Regions from separate parts of the Paenibacillus sp. FSL P2-0121 genome, predicted to be linked through region 2. Evidence: riboswitches for the same ligand, from Rfam matches in the RefSeq annotation. Region 2 holds a riboswitch; the other holds the start of a gene.
The links. A riboswitch is a leader RNA that binds a small molecule or an ion and turns the genes downstream of it on or off. The one in region 2 is predicted to bind cyclic di-GMP.

Region 1 (5,415 bases), 180 kb from region 2:
ATTGCTCCGTCTTTCATTCTTCTCTCAGGAGAAAAAAGAAATTATCCGGTATTAGCTACCGTTTCCGGTAGTTATCCCAGTCTGAAGGGCAGGTTGCCTACGTGTTACTCACCCGTCCGCCGCTAAGTTACTTTGAAAGCAAGCTTTCAAAGTAACTCCGCTCGACTTGCATGTATTAGGCACGCCGCCAGCGTTCGTCCTGAGCCAGGATCAAACTCTCCAATTAGTATTGAAAAGAGCGATATGCTCATTTTGAAACATCTGACGAGAAAATTAATTCTCTAATTTTGGATTTCACTTACGTGATTTCCTACTCACTCGTTGTTCAGTTTTCAAAGATCAAGTTCTCGTTGGCGCCGTTTAATGTCTCAGCAGCAACTCTTATAATATATCATGTTGTTTTCAGAAATGCAAGCTTTATTTTTCGAAGCTTTTTATCAGCCTCGTCTATATCGCCTGTACGCTGTCTAACAACGCTTACCTATAATACCCCAACTATTAATAGAAAAGCAACCCCTAATATAAAAATAAACAACTAGCTTAATAATTAAGCCAGTTGTTTATTTAATAGAGTTATGTTTCTAGCGACGAACTTAATAGTATTTTGCCGCAGTATATTTGCTTGAGGCTTTAATTAAATCGGTTTTCTTATCACTCTTTGCAAGTCCTGCATCCACTGTAGTATCAATGGTAACCCACTTCCCATTAAGCAACACTTCGTTCCATGCATGATATTGCGTAACGTAGCTTGTATTCCCCATTACCAACTTAGCAGGAACATCTACACTCCGCAGCATTGCGGCAAAAAGAGAAGCGTAATCATAGCAAATCCCTTTTTTAGTAGTCAATGTCTTATCGATGCTTGGAATATAATCAGTAGTTACACTATTAGCAAGAGAGTAATCATATTGTACATTCGCAACTACATAGTTATAGATCGCTTTAACTTTCTCTTCGTCTGTTGTTTTGCCTTGTACTAATTGTTTAGCTTTGACAATCGCTTTATCAGAAGAACTCCATTTCACATTCTGTACGGAGCCCAAATATACGGAATTCGAGTCACTCATGGTTACGTCTACTACTTCGGAATATAATGCTTTGTATTTATTGCCGGTTGTGTTCTCCAGAACAGAAACCTTATAAGTCCCATTTCCTTGTTGCAAAGGGAAGTCCTCAGCTTGTCCAGAAGCATACAAGTTATATGTATAGCTGCTGTTATCTTTGGTGATCATGAGTTTGATTCTTTTATCTTTCGGAATATCATAGTTAATACCAATCACACCTTGAGCCACTTTGGATGTAATCAACCAGCTGGCATCTGCACTTGCAGCTTGAGCTGTACTTACTGGAACTGAAGTCATTAGGACGAACAACGCCACCAGCATAAAATAAACCTTTTTCACGGATAAAACTCCTTTCGGTAGCTGGCTGCCATCCTTTCGGGAAGGCCCTTTAGCTTTGCGTCCCTACCTTTCGATAGGTTTGCCGTTATCGTATAAGTTCTATCTGTTCTAGCTTTACTAGATATAATTGATAGAATCCATTTGAAACAAACAAAAAAAGCCTCTTCATTCGGTAGCTGGCTGCCATCCTTTTGGGAAAAGGCCCTTTAGCTTTGCGTCCCTACCTTTCGGAAGGTTTGCCGTTATCGTGTTTAGCTTTCATAGTATAATACTATCATATTTATAGTTGTGAACAAGACCTAATTTACTAGATTACCCATTATTTTATAAATATCTCCCGGTATTTGTGTTTTCTTGTCATTCACTATTCTCATTTTGTTAATTTGGCATGAACAATCAGCCGATGCGTTGGATTCACTAGCGGATCACATGTAATCAGAGTAAGAATCTTATCCTTGTCATTCCCGTCAAGAACGGAGACGTCACTCGGATCTACTACAGAAATATCATACACCTCATAGTTAAACACCTGATCACTAGTCTTTATCGTGATAACATCCCCCACAACAACCTCATTCAATCTGTTAAACAAACGACCCGTAGTTCTAGCCCGATGCGCCGCGATTGCAGCATTCCCGATCTCTCCAAGGGGTGCCGTTTCTTTCATATGGGCTGCAGCATGTTTCATATTAGCTTTTGTAGCCCCTTCTAATACAGGCAGCTTCAAATCAATCTTATCGATTTCAATTAGTGCGATTACTTTGCCACCGACTGCAATCTCCGGTTCAGGCTTTTCTGTCTCTTGGGGTTGGGGCTGTGCCTGAGCATCCAGAACCGATTCCTCTGCTAACAGCTGAGTAACTTCAGCATACCTGCTCTTCAGATCTGGCTGGGGAGTACTATCGGCAGTGCTTAGTTCAGCCGTTTCTAATAACTTCTCCTGCTGCCTGTCGTTGTACCATTCGTTAGCTGTCGGATATAACATGATAAGTATCCCAGCCAGTATGAGTAGATAGGAGAATTTACGCAATGTTATTCACCTCCGTATATTGTTTCTATGGTTATATACAAATCAAGCAGAAACAGCTACTTGCCTTTAAGCATAGCAACTCCTTCTGCCTGAAATTAATGTTTAAAATACCCATTTACGACTTCCAAAGAAATTGATGATCACCGTGATAAAGGTAACCATCACCTTGGAGATCAAGACTTGAATACCTAGTTTGTCTGTCAACAGATGCATTAACAGCAGTGATATTCCGAGCACTACCAAATTCAGCACGATAAACTTGACCAGCTGTACGCGGTCGAAGCCTTCTTTATTCCCCCGGTTGCGATCACGAAAGGTAACTTTTTTATTCAAAATAAAGCTATTCGCCGTGCCTGCACTATAGGAGATCACCTGCGCCAATGCGTATACCATCCCTAGTGAATTCAACAATGTGAAAATCACAAAATCAATAAGCGTATTGAGCAAACCTACGGCATTAAATTTGAGGAACTGTATGAATGCAGCGCGCAAGTTCTTATCTGACATCATTGTGGTCCTTCCGGCGGTCCAGTTGTTCTTCGTTCTGGTAGCCTTTAGTCTCACTAACAATATATAGCGGTCTATCTTTAGACTCGTCATAAATCCGTCCGATATACTCCCCAATCACACCCAACAGCATCAGAACAATACCGTTAAAGAGCAGATTGACACCTACAATGGAAGCCCAGCCCGGAACCGTCCAGGAGGTGAAAAATATCCTTTGGAACAAGACGAAAAATAAATAGAGAAAGCTAGAAAATGAAAGAAAGAATCCAATATACGTAGCAATCTTAAGCGGCTTATGTGAAAAAGAGGTGATGCCATCTAACGCAAAACGAATCATTTTCTTCAGCGGATATTTGGTTTCTCCGGCAAAACGTTCTTCCCGTTCATATTCCACCATAGTCTGCTTGAAGCCAACCCAGCTCACCAAACCTCTGACATAGCGGTTCTTTTCTTTAAGTCCCCGCAGGACATCACATACCTTACGGTCAATAAGACGGAAATCGCCTGTATCCGTAGGAATATCTACACTTGTCATACTGCTGAGCAGGCGGTAAAAAAGCTTCGCGGTGACCTTTTTGAACATCGTTTCTCCGTGGCGCTTCAGGCGTTTCGCATATACAACGTCGTAGCCCTCTTTCCACTTCTCGATCATTTGCAGAATGACCTCCGGAGGATCCTGAAGATCAGCGTCAATAACAACAACCGCTTGACCTTCGGCATAGTCCATGCCAGCTGTAATCGCTACCTGATGTCCGAAATTACGCGAGAAGTCAATCAGCTTGACATGCTCGTCTCGTTCACAGATCTCCCGAATCATTTGGGCGGAACGATCACGACTGCCGTCATTGACGAAGACCAGCTCATAAGTATCGCCGCACTCGTCCATTACTTTTTTCAAACGTTCATAAGTATGGCTAATTACTTGCTCCTCATTGAACATGGGTACAATCACACTATATCTGGCTTTCACCTTTATTCCTCCTACAAGCTTTTTGGAGCGTTACATCCATCTACACTTCATAATAACGCTGCATGCATAAACTTATTTTATAGATTTTTATTAAATCCTAGAAAACCCAAGTAGGGAACCAACGCAGCATATCTTTCACGTAATCTCCACTGACCTGCATCCCTGACAGTACCGGGTAGAAAGCAATAAAGAGCAGCAAAGCAACAGCTACATAGACATACTGTACGTAACGGGCCTCAGGGAATTTACTATCCAGCAACTTCATTATATATACAATACCAAGAATCATAAATGGCACCATAGCAAAATAATGGTAAATAAATGTTTCTCTTGGGACAAGCATCCACGGAACATATTGCGAGAAGAAGGCGATCCAGATCATGTAGAGGTTCTTATCTTTACGTTTCAGCGTAATCCACAGCGTTGCCAGCATCGCAAAAATACCCGTCCACCAGATAAGAGGATTCCCCATAGTCACTATACTGCTGACCTGACCTTCCGGCAAACCTTCACCGCCGCTAAAGAACCAGACCGGTCTCTTCATAAACGGCCATTGCCACCATGAGGAAGCAAAAGGATGTGTAGCTACAAGCTGGCTGTGGTAGTTGTACATATTCTTTTGGGAATCAATCAAACCTTTTATAGTGAAGCCCTCTGCTGATGCAGATAACCCCGGCACAAAAGATAAGCTATAAATAATTACTGGAATAATTACAAAGAACCCGATACAACTAGCCAACGTAATAATAGTCTTTTTCCAAAAAGAATCTACTGCTTCACGACAGGTGCCCAGCAATTCCTTGTCTTTAATCTTCCCCTCTGCCAGCAGGCGTCCGGAGGCTTGGTATTCTCTGTAGCGTTCAAAAAGGGAGATAGCCAGCATAATGGCCAGCCCTGCTCCTCCATAGAGCACAATCCATTTCGAAGCTACGCCGATTCCGAAGAATAAGCCAGACCAGAATAACGGAATTAATGTTTTTCTTAAAGGCTGCTTGTAGAAATTCATTGTGTAATACCGCTGCATAAAATAGAACATCAACATAATGAAGAATACTCCGTATACGTCAATCGTGGAGATTCTTGTCTGTGTGAAATGCATGAAATCCAGCGCAAACAATCCTGCCGCGAGGGCGGCGTATTTGCTTTTCTTAAACAAACGCAGCGCCATTACATATATAAGAGGTAACATGGCAACTCCGAACAAGGTTCCGATAATACGCCAGCCGAATGGATTGACTCCGAACAGCTCCATACCTATGGCAATCAAAAGCTTGCCAAGCGGTGGATGCGTATTCTCGTAAGGCACTATCCCGTGTGTATATTCATAAGCTGTTCGCGCATGATAGATCTCGTCAAAATAAGTACTATTCATAAAGTTAGAATATTCCGGAATGAGCGCCTGCTCGTCAAAAAGATTGGCCGCTGCTCCTCTTTTAGGTACAGCGTTAGCATCCGGTGTCACACCAGCAATAGGAAGGGGGATTCTTTCTCCCCCCTGCTCATAA
Region 2 (5,415 bases):
GGGAATGGATCAATGGGAATGAATATGATTTTGGCGACTATAGTGAAGGACGGTTTGCCTGGAAGCTTGAACGGGTTCATCCATTAAGCCATCCAATTCCAGCTAAAGGTCGGCTAAGCTTGTGGGAGCACTCTAATCACTTCTGAACGGCGAACAATATTTTTAATGTAATTTTTATGTGCCTATCAGCTATTTTTCAGGTTCGAGGTATATATTAGAGACACCAAACACCCCCCAGTGTTTTGTGGTATATCTCTCTCAGGTCTTGCCAACTCCCATGGTAAGGCCTATTTTTTTGTTCACTAATTGATTGGGGGGAGAGAGCGCAGCGGCTTCTATACAGCTTTACTTAATCTGGTACTGTTCTTCGTAACTCTTAAAAGATGAAATATCCAGCCCTAGGTATCTGCGCATATGGATGGCAGCCTGAGCCGCAACAATGTCATTCAACAGCAGCATTCGTTCATGATAGCCACGACATATATACTTGGCTTCAATTCCAGTATTAAGTCTGTTTTGCTCATACACCTTGATTCCCCGTCTTCTCATTTCTGCACGAACATCCCTTAGATCTGTTGTAGCTACTGCAGCAGCTGTTCCAAGCACCTCCAGATAAGGGGCGGGTGTTCGTAAGTGTGTAGATAAAATGGCGGAGTCCCGTTCGAAAGCTGATAAAATCATCGGAAGCAATAAATAAGATTTCACCAGCATGTTGTCCCTGCTTTCTGCTCTATGCATGAATCTCATCACCTCTAATAGGAACGTATATTCGTATTCTACCCCGATATTCCAAAAATAATCAATGGTATTTCTAAACAGCTTATCCAATGTGATTAAATTCACAACTTAATAACGAAGAATAAATTATATTAAAAATTGTAATAATAAAAATTAATGTATCGAACGCAAATAAAGGAGAATTATGATGGAAAAAGAGGGCAGCCTCCAGCGTGGATTGTTTTTTGGTTTAATTTTGAGTGTTCCCTTATGGATATCCATATTGGGCTATATACAGTTACTTTAAAATTTAATGAAAAACCTTATGCGAAGCGCCTTTAGGCGCTTTTTTTGTGTGGTACTAATGCGGGGAATTATCGAAAGGAATTGATTGACAATTGTGGGTGTCGGGAGCTAAACTGTTATTAATTCAAAAGTATTAAAAGTCATAGACTGTTATTGGATAGAATGCTTCAGCTACCAGTTCTGGACTTGCAGTGTAATACATATATATAGTCATGATAATAGCAAACCGTCTGAAAGGGCGGGACGCAAAGTCCAGGAGTCTAAAGTGTCTTAAAGGCACAATGACCGTCCGACTGCCATGAGAAGGGAATTTCACTTCTTTTTGGCGGTCTTTTTTGTTGTTAGGTCCTTTAGAGTTTCTGGTAATTATTCTGATTAATATAAATCATAGTTTTAGGAGGTGTGCCATTTGAAAAGAAGAATAAAACCGTTACTCTCGCTTGTATTAGCTGGGATTTTGACGGTAGGTAGTGGGCTTTCCTCATTAGGAGCTGGAGTTGCTGGAGCTAGTAGTTCTTCTACATTGGGAATTGCAGCGGTCTACAACGTGTTTATTCTAGGGGATATAACAACAGTTTCGGATACGGAAGGAAGGTTTGCTGCTGGAGGTAACGTTAACTTAACCAACTATAGTGTTGGAGATAGGTTGACCGCTGCAGAGGTTTCCCTGACTGACACACTTGTTGTTGGAGGGCATCTTACTTTCAACGGAGGTACTGTTTATGGGAATATCGTGCACGGGGGAGATTTTTCAGGGAATGTAACGCTCCTCAAGGGTGGTACAAAAAGACAGGGGAGTACGATTGACTTTTCAGCCGTAGGTCAGTCTTTGAAGGACAAATCAGCAGAACTTGCAGCATTGCCGGCGAATGGAACAACAGTGTACCAATATGGCAGCCTTACCCTGACAGGTACAGATCCTGCGGTCAATGTTTTTAATGTTTCAGGAGATAACGTCTCTAATACCTACGGAATTACAATAAATGTTCCTTCAGGATCTACTGCAATTATTAATATTGATGGTTCTAACGTAAAAATGAAAAACTTCGGATTTCTACCTAATAACGTGTTGAACAGCAAGAAAATTTTGCTTAACTTTAGCCAAGCTGCGTATCTTGATATGGCAGGCATAGGTGTAATGGGAAGCATACTTGCCCCCTATGCTCATGTTGATTTTATTAATGGTCAGATTAACGGTACTTTAGTGGCGGCTTCACTCAAAGGTACTGGTGGTGGTGAATTTCACCACTATCCATACGATGGTGATGAACCTGGACCAACACCAACGCCAACGCCAACGCCGACAGTGACGCCGACACCAACAGTGACACCAACGCCAACGCCGACAGTGACGCCGACACCAACAGTGACACCAACGCCAACGCCGACAGTGACACCAACGCCGACAGTGACACCAACGCCGACACCGACAGTGACACCAACACCAACGCCGACGCCGACAGTGACGCCGACACCAACGCCGACAGTGACGCCAACACCGACACCAACGCCGACAGTGACACCAACACCAACACCAACACCAACGCCGACGCCGACGCCGACACCAATACCGACACCAACGCCGACAGTGACACCAACACCGACGCCGACACCGACACCGACACCAACACCAACGCCGACGCCGACACCGACACCAACGTCGACGCCGACACCAACACCGACACCAACACCGACGCCGACAGTGACACCAACGCCGACGCCAACACCAACGCCAACACCGACGCCGACACCGACACCAACGTCGACACCAACACCGACACCGACACCAACGCCAACACCGACAGTGACACCAACACCGACGCCGACAGTGACACCAACACCGACGCCGACGCCGACGCCGACGCCGACAGTGACACCGACGCCAACACCAACGCCGACGCCAACACCGGCACCAACGCCGACAGTGACACCAACGCCGACGCCGACAGTGACACCAACACCGACACCAACACCAACGCCGACAGTGACACCAACGCCAACGCCGACGCCGACGCCGACACCAACGCCAACACCAACGCCGACACCAACACCAACACCGACGCCGACAGTGACGCCGACACCAACACCAACGCCGACAGTGACACCAACACCAACGCCGACGGTAACGCCTGAGGCAACACCGACACCGACGGTAACGCCTGAGGCAACACCAACACCGACGGTAACGCCTGAAGCAACACCAACGTCGACACCAGAGACTTCGGTGTTCCCGACACCAACGCCATCATCCGTAATTGGCACTATAGTTCTTGCAGAAGATCCTGTGCCGCTTGGGCCTGTAGCTTCGCCGACACCATCGCCAGTACCAACACCAACACCGTCGAATAGCACAGAAGTACTTGTTGATGATGATGAGATCCCATTAGGTCCGGTACCGGCAGTGACACCAACGCCAACACCAACACCTGATGAAATCATCGTAGTGGACGATACGATCCCATTAGGTAAGCCACCTGTGAAGGAATTGCCAAAAACGGGTGAATCAAGTCCTGCACCTTACTATGTAGCAGGTTTAGGTTTTGCACTTATCGGATTATTAATGAGAACCAAGTTCTCCAAAAAGAATAAATAATAAAGGGTAGATCAACATAGAGTCGCTTTCGGGAGTGTTCCGATGGCGGCTCTATTTGTATGTCATGATTGCGATAGTTTGGTGCATTCTAAGTAGATGGTATACTCTTGTTGGAAAAGAAATGTAGAGGGGATGGCGAAGGCGAATTGATATGGTTCATTATTAGCGCTGTAATCATCATAGGGATTCTAATCTATGTGGGATTTTTCTTCTATGGTATTGCTATTAAACGAGCGCCAAAGGTATTTCTAAGTAATAATCCTAATCTGAAGGCTGATCCTCCGGTTGCCGGAGCTTCTTGGGGGGAGGGGAAGGATTGGGTCTCTCGCCAGAGCTTCGAGAATATTGAGATCGTATCTGCAGATGGACTTAAACTAAGGGGTTACTTACTCCAATCTAATCGTGCTGCGGGACGCACAGCCATTCTAGCCCACGGTTATTCAGGTAAAGCAAAGGATATGGGGGCGTACGCCAAAATCTACTACGAGAACTTAGGCTTTAACATCCTAATTCCCGATGCAAGAGGGCATGGAGATAGCGCAGGGGATTACATTGGTTTTGGTTGGCCGGAACGAAAAGATTATTTGCAATGGATTGAATACATGATTAAAAAGACTGGGCCCAGTGCTCAAATTGTGCTTCACGGCGTCTCTATGGGCGGTGCTACAGTGCTAATGACCTCAGGGGAAGATCTTCCGCCGCAGGTAAAAGCTATTGTTGCGGACTGCGCTTATACCTCAGTAAAAGCACAATTATCTTACCAACTACGACGCATGTATCGCTTGCCAAGTTTCCCTTTCGTTCAAAGTGCAAGTCTAATCACCCGCTTGAAGGCGGGGTATGGTTTTGGTGAAGCCTCTGCATTAAAACAAGTGCGGAAAGCGAAGGTCCCGATTCTTTTTATTCATGGGGATGCGGATAACTTTGTACCTTTTGCTATGATGAATGAATTGTATGAGGCATGCCAGAGTCCAAAAGAGAGACTCATAGTGCCGCAAGCGGGGCATGGATTGTCTTATGATACGGATAAGGCGGGGTATATAGATGTAGTAACAGCTTTTGTAAGTCGATATGTAAAATAAGTCCTGAACGTAGACAGCGCCCGATATCCGCTAGGTAGCGGTTATCGGGCGCCTATATTTTTCCACACATGACGTAGTCCTTGAATAAGGATCGTACCGTCATGCTTTCTCGTTATATTCATCCCCCGCCGTTCGTGAGTAACGGGTGTCTTAATTCCTTGTTATTTCCAGCAGCCGTGTGGCGAGAATAATCCTTCCAATACGACAAAAGCCCTACCTCTCTTTTGCCCTTGCGGCTCCATTGACCGCGCCAGTGTGAATCGGAATGCTATATTTCGAATTTAATCTCATAAAAAGGAAGAGTACTGCAAGAAAACATAAAGCCTCTTTGTCCAAAATGCCGATGTGTATAATAGTCGGCCTGACATCTTCTTGGTGGGGATATTCAATATATCGAAAAACAAATACCATATAAATATAACACACTATTGTTTAAAAGGCAAATATAATAATGAATTCCAAGATAAGGTTTATTTGATTCTAGAGAGGAACAAACCTCGATAAGGGGCGCTTAGATTTTGAAAGTAACTTAAATTGGGTTAATTGTGAATTATTCCGGAAAAGCTAGTAAACCAGAGGAGATGGGCGATCTCGGTGCAAATGGGCTAAAATGTAAGTTGGATATTTTTGCAAACGCTACAAACTTCAACTGAAAATGCCAGAGACGAATGGGTTGTGTCTGCTGGGGTTATTTTGCGTGCCTATTTTGTGAACAGC

Region 1: another riboswitch for cyclic di-GMP. It lies ahead of MKY54_RS03205 (transglutaminase-like domain-containing protein); the one in region 2 lies ahead of MKY54_RS02435 (choice-of-anchor A family protein).

What each region holds. Positions count from the first base shown of each region.
Region 1 covers NZ_CP150245.1:730,832-736,246, reverse strand. Annotated here, with positions in the region: rRNA gene MKY54_RS03210 (16S ribosomal RNA) at 1-226, opposite strand, end outside; gene MKY54_RS03205 (transglutaminase-like domain-containing protein) at 594-1,403, opposite strand; cyclic di-GMP riboswitch class I at 1,417-1,497, opposite strand; cyclic di-GMP riboswitch class I at 1,572-1,654, opposite strand; gene MKY54_RS03200 (class D sortase) at 1,774-2,433, opposite strand; gene MKY54_RS03195 (GtrA family protein) at 2,536-2,943, opposite strand; gene MKY54_RS03190 (glycosyltransferase family 2 protein) at 2,930-3,910, opposite strand; gene MKY54_RS03185 (phospholipid carrier-dependent glycosyltransferase) at 4,008-5,415, opposite strand, start outside.
Region 2 covers NZ_CP150245.1:553,479-558,893, forward strand. Annotated here, with positions in the region: gene MKY54_RS02425 (ASCH domain-containing protein) at 1-146, shown strand, start outside; gene MKY54_RS02430 (hypothetical protein) at 346-843, opposite strand; cyclic di-GMP riboswitch class I at 1,234-1,324, shown strand; gene MKY54_RS02435 (choice-of-anchor A family protein) at 1,433-3,616, shown strand; gene MKY54_RS02440 (alpha/beta hydrolase) at 3,724-4,698, shown strand.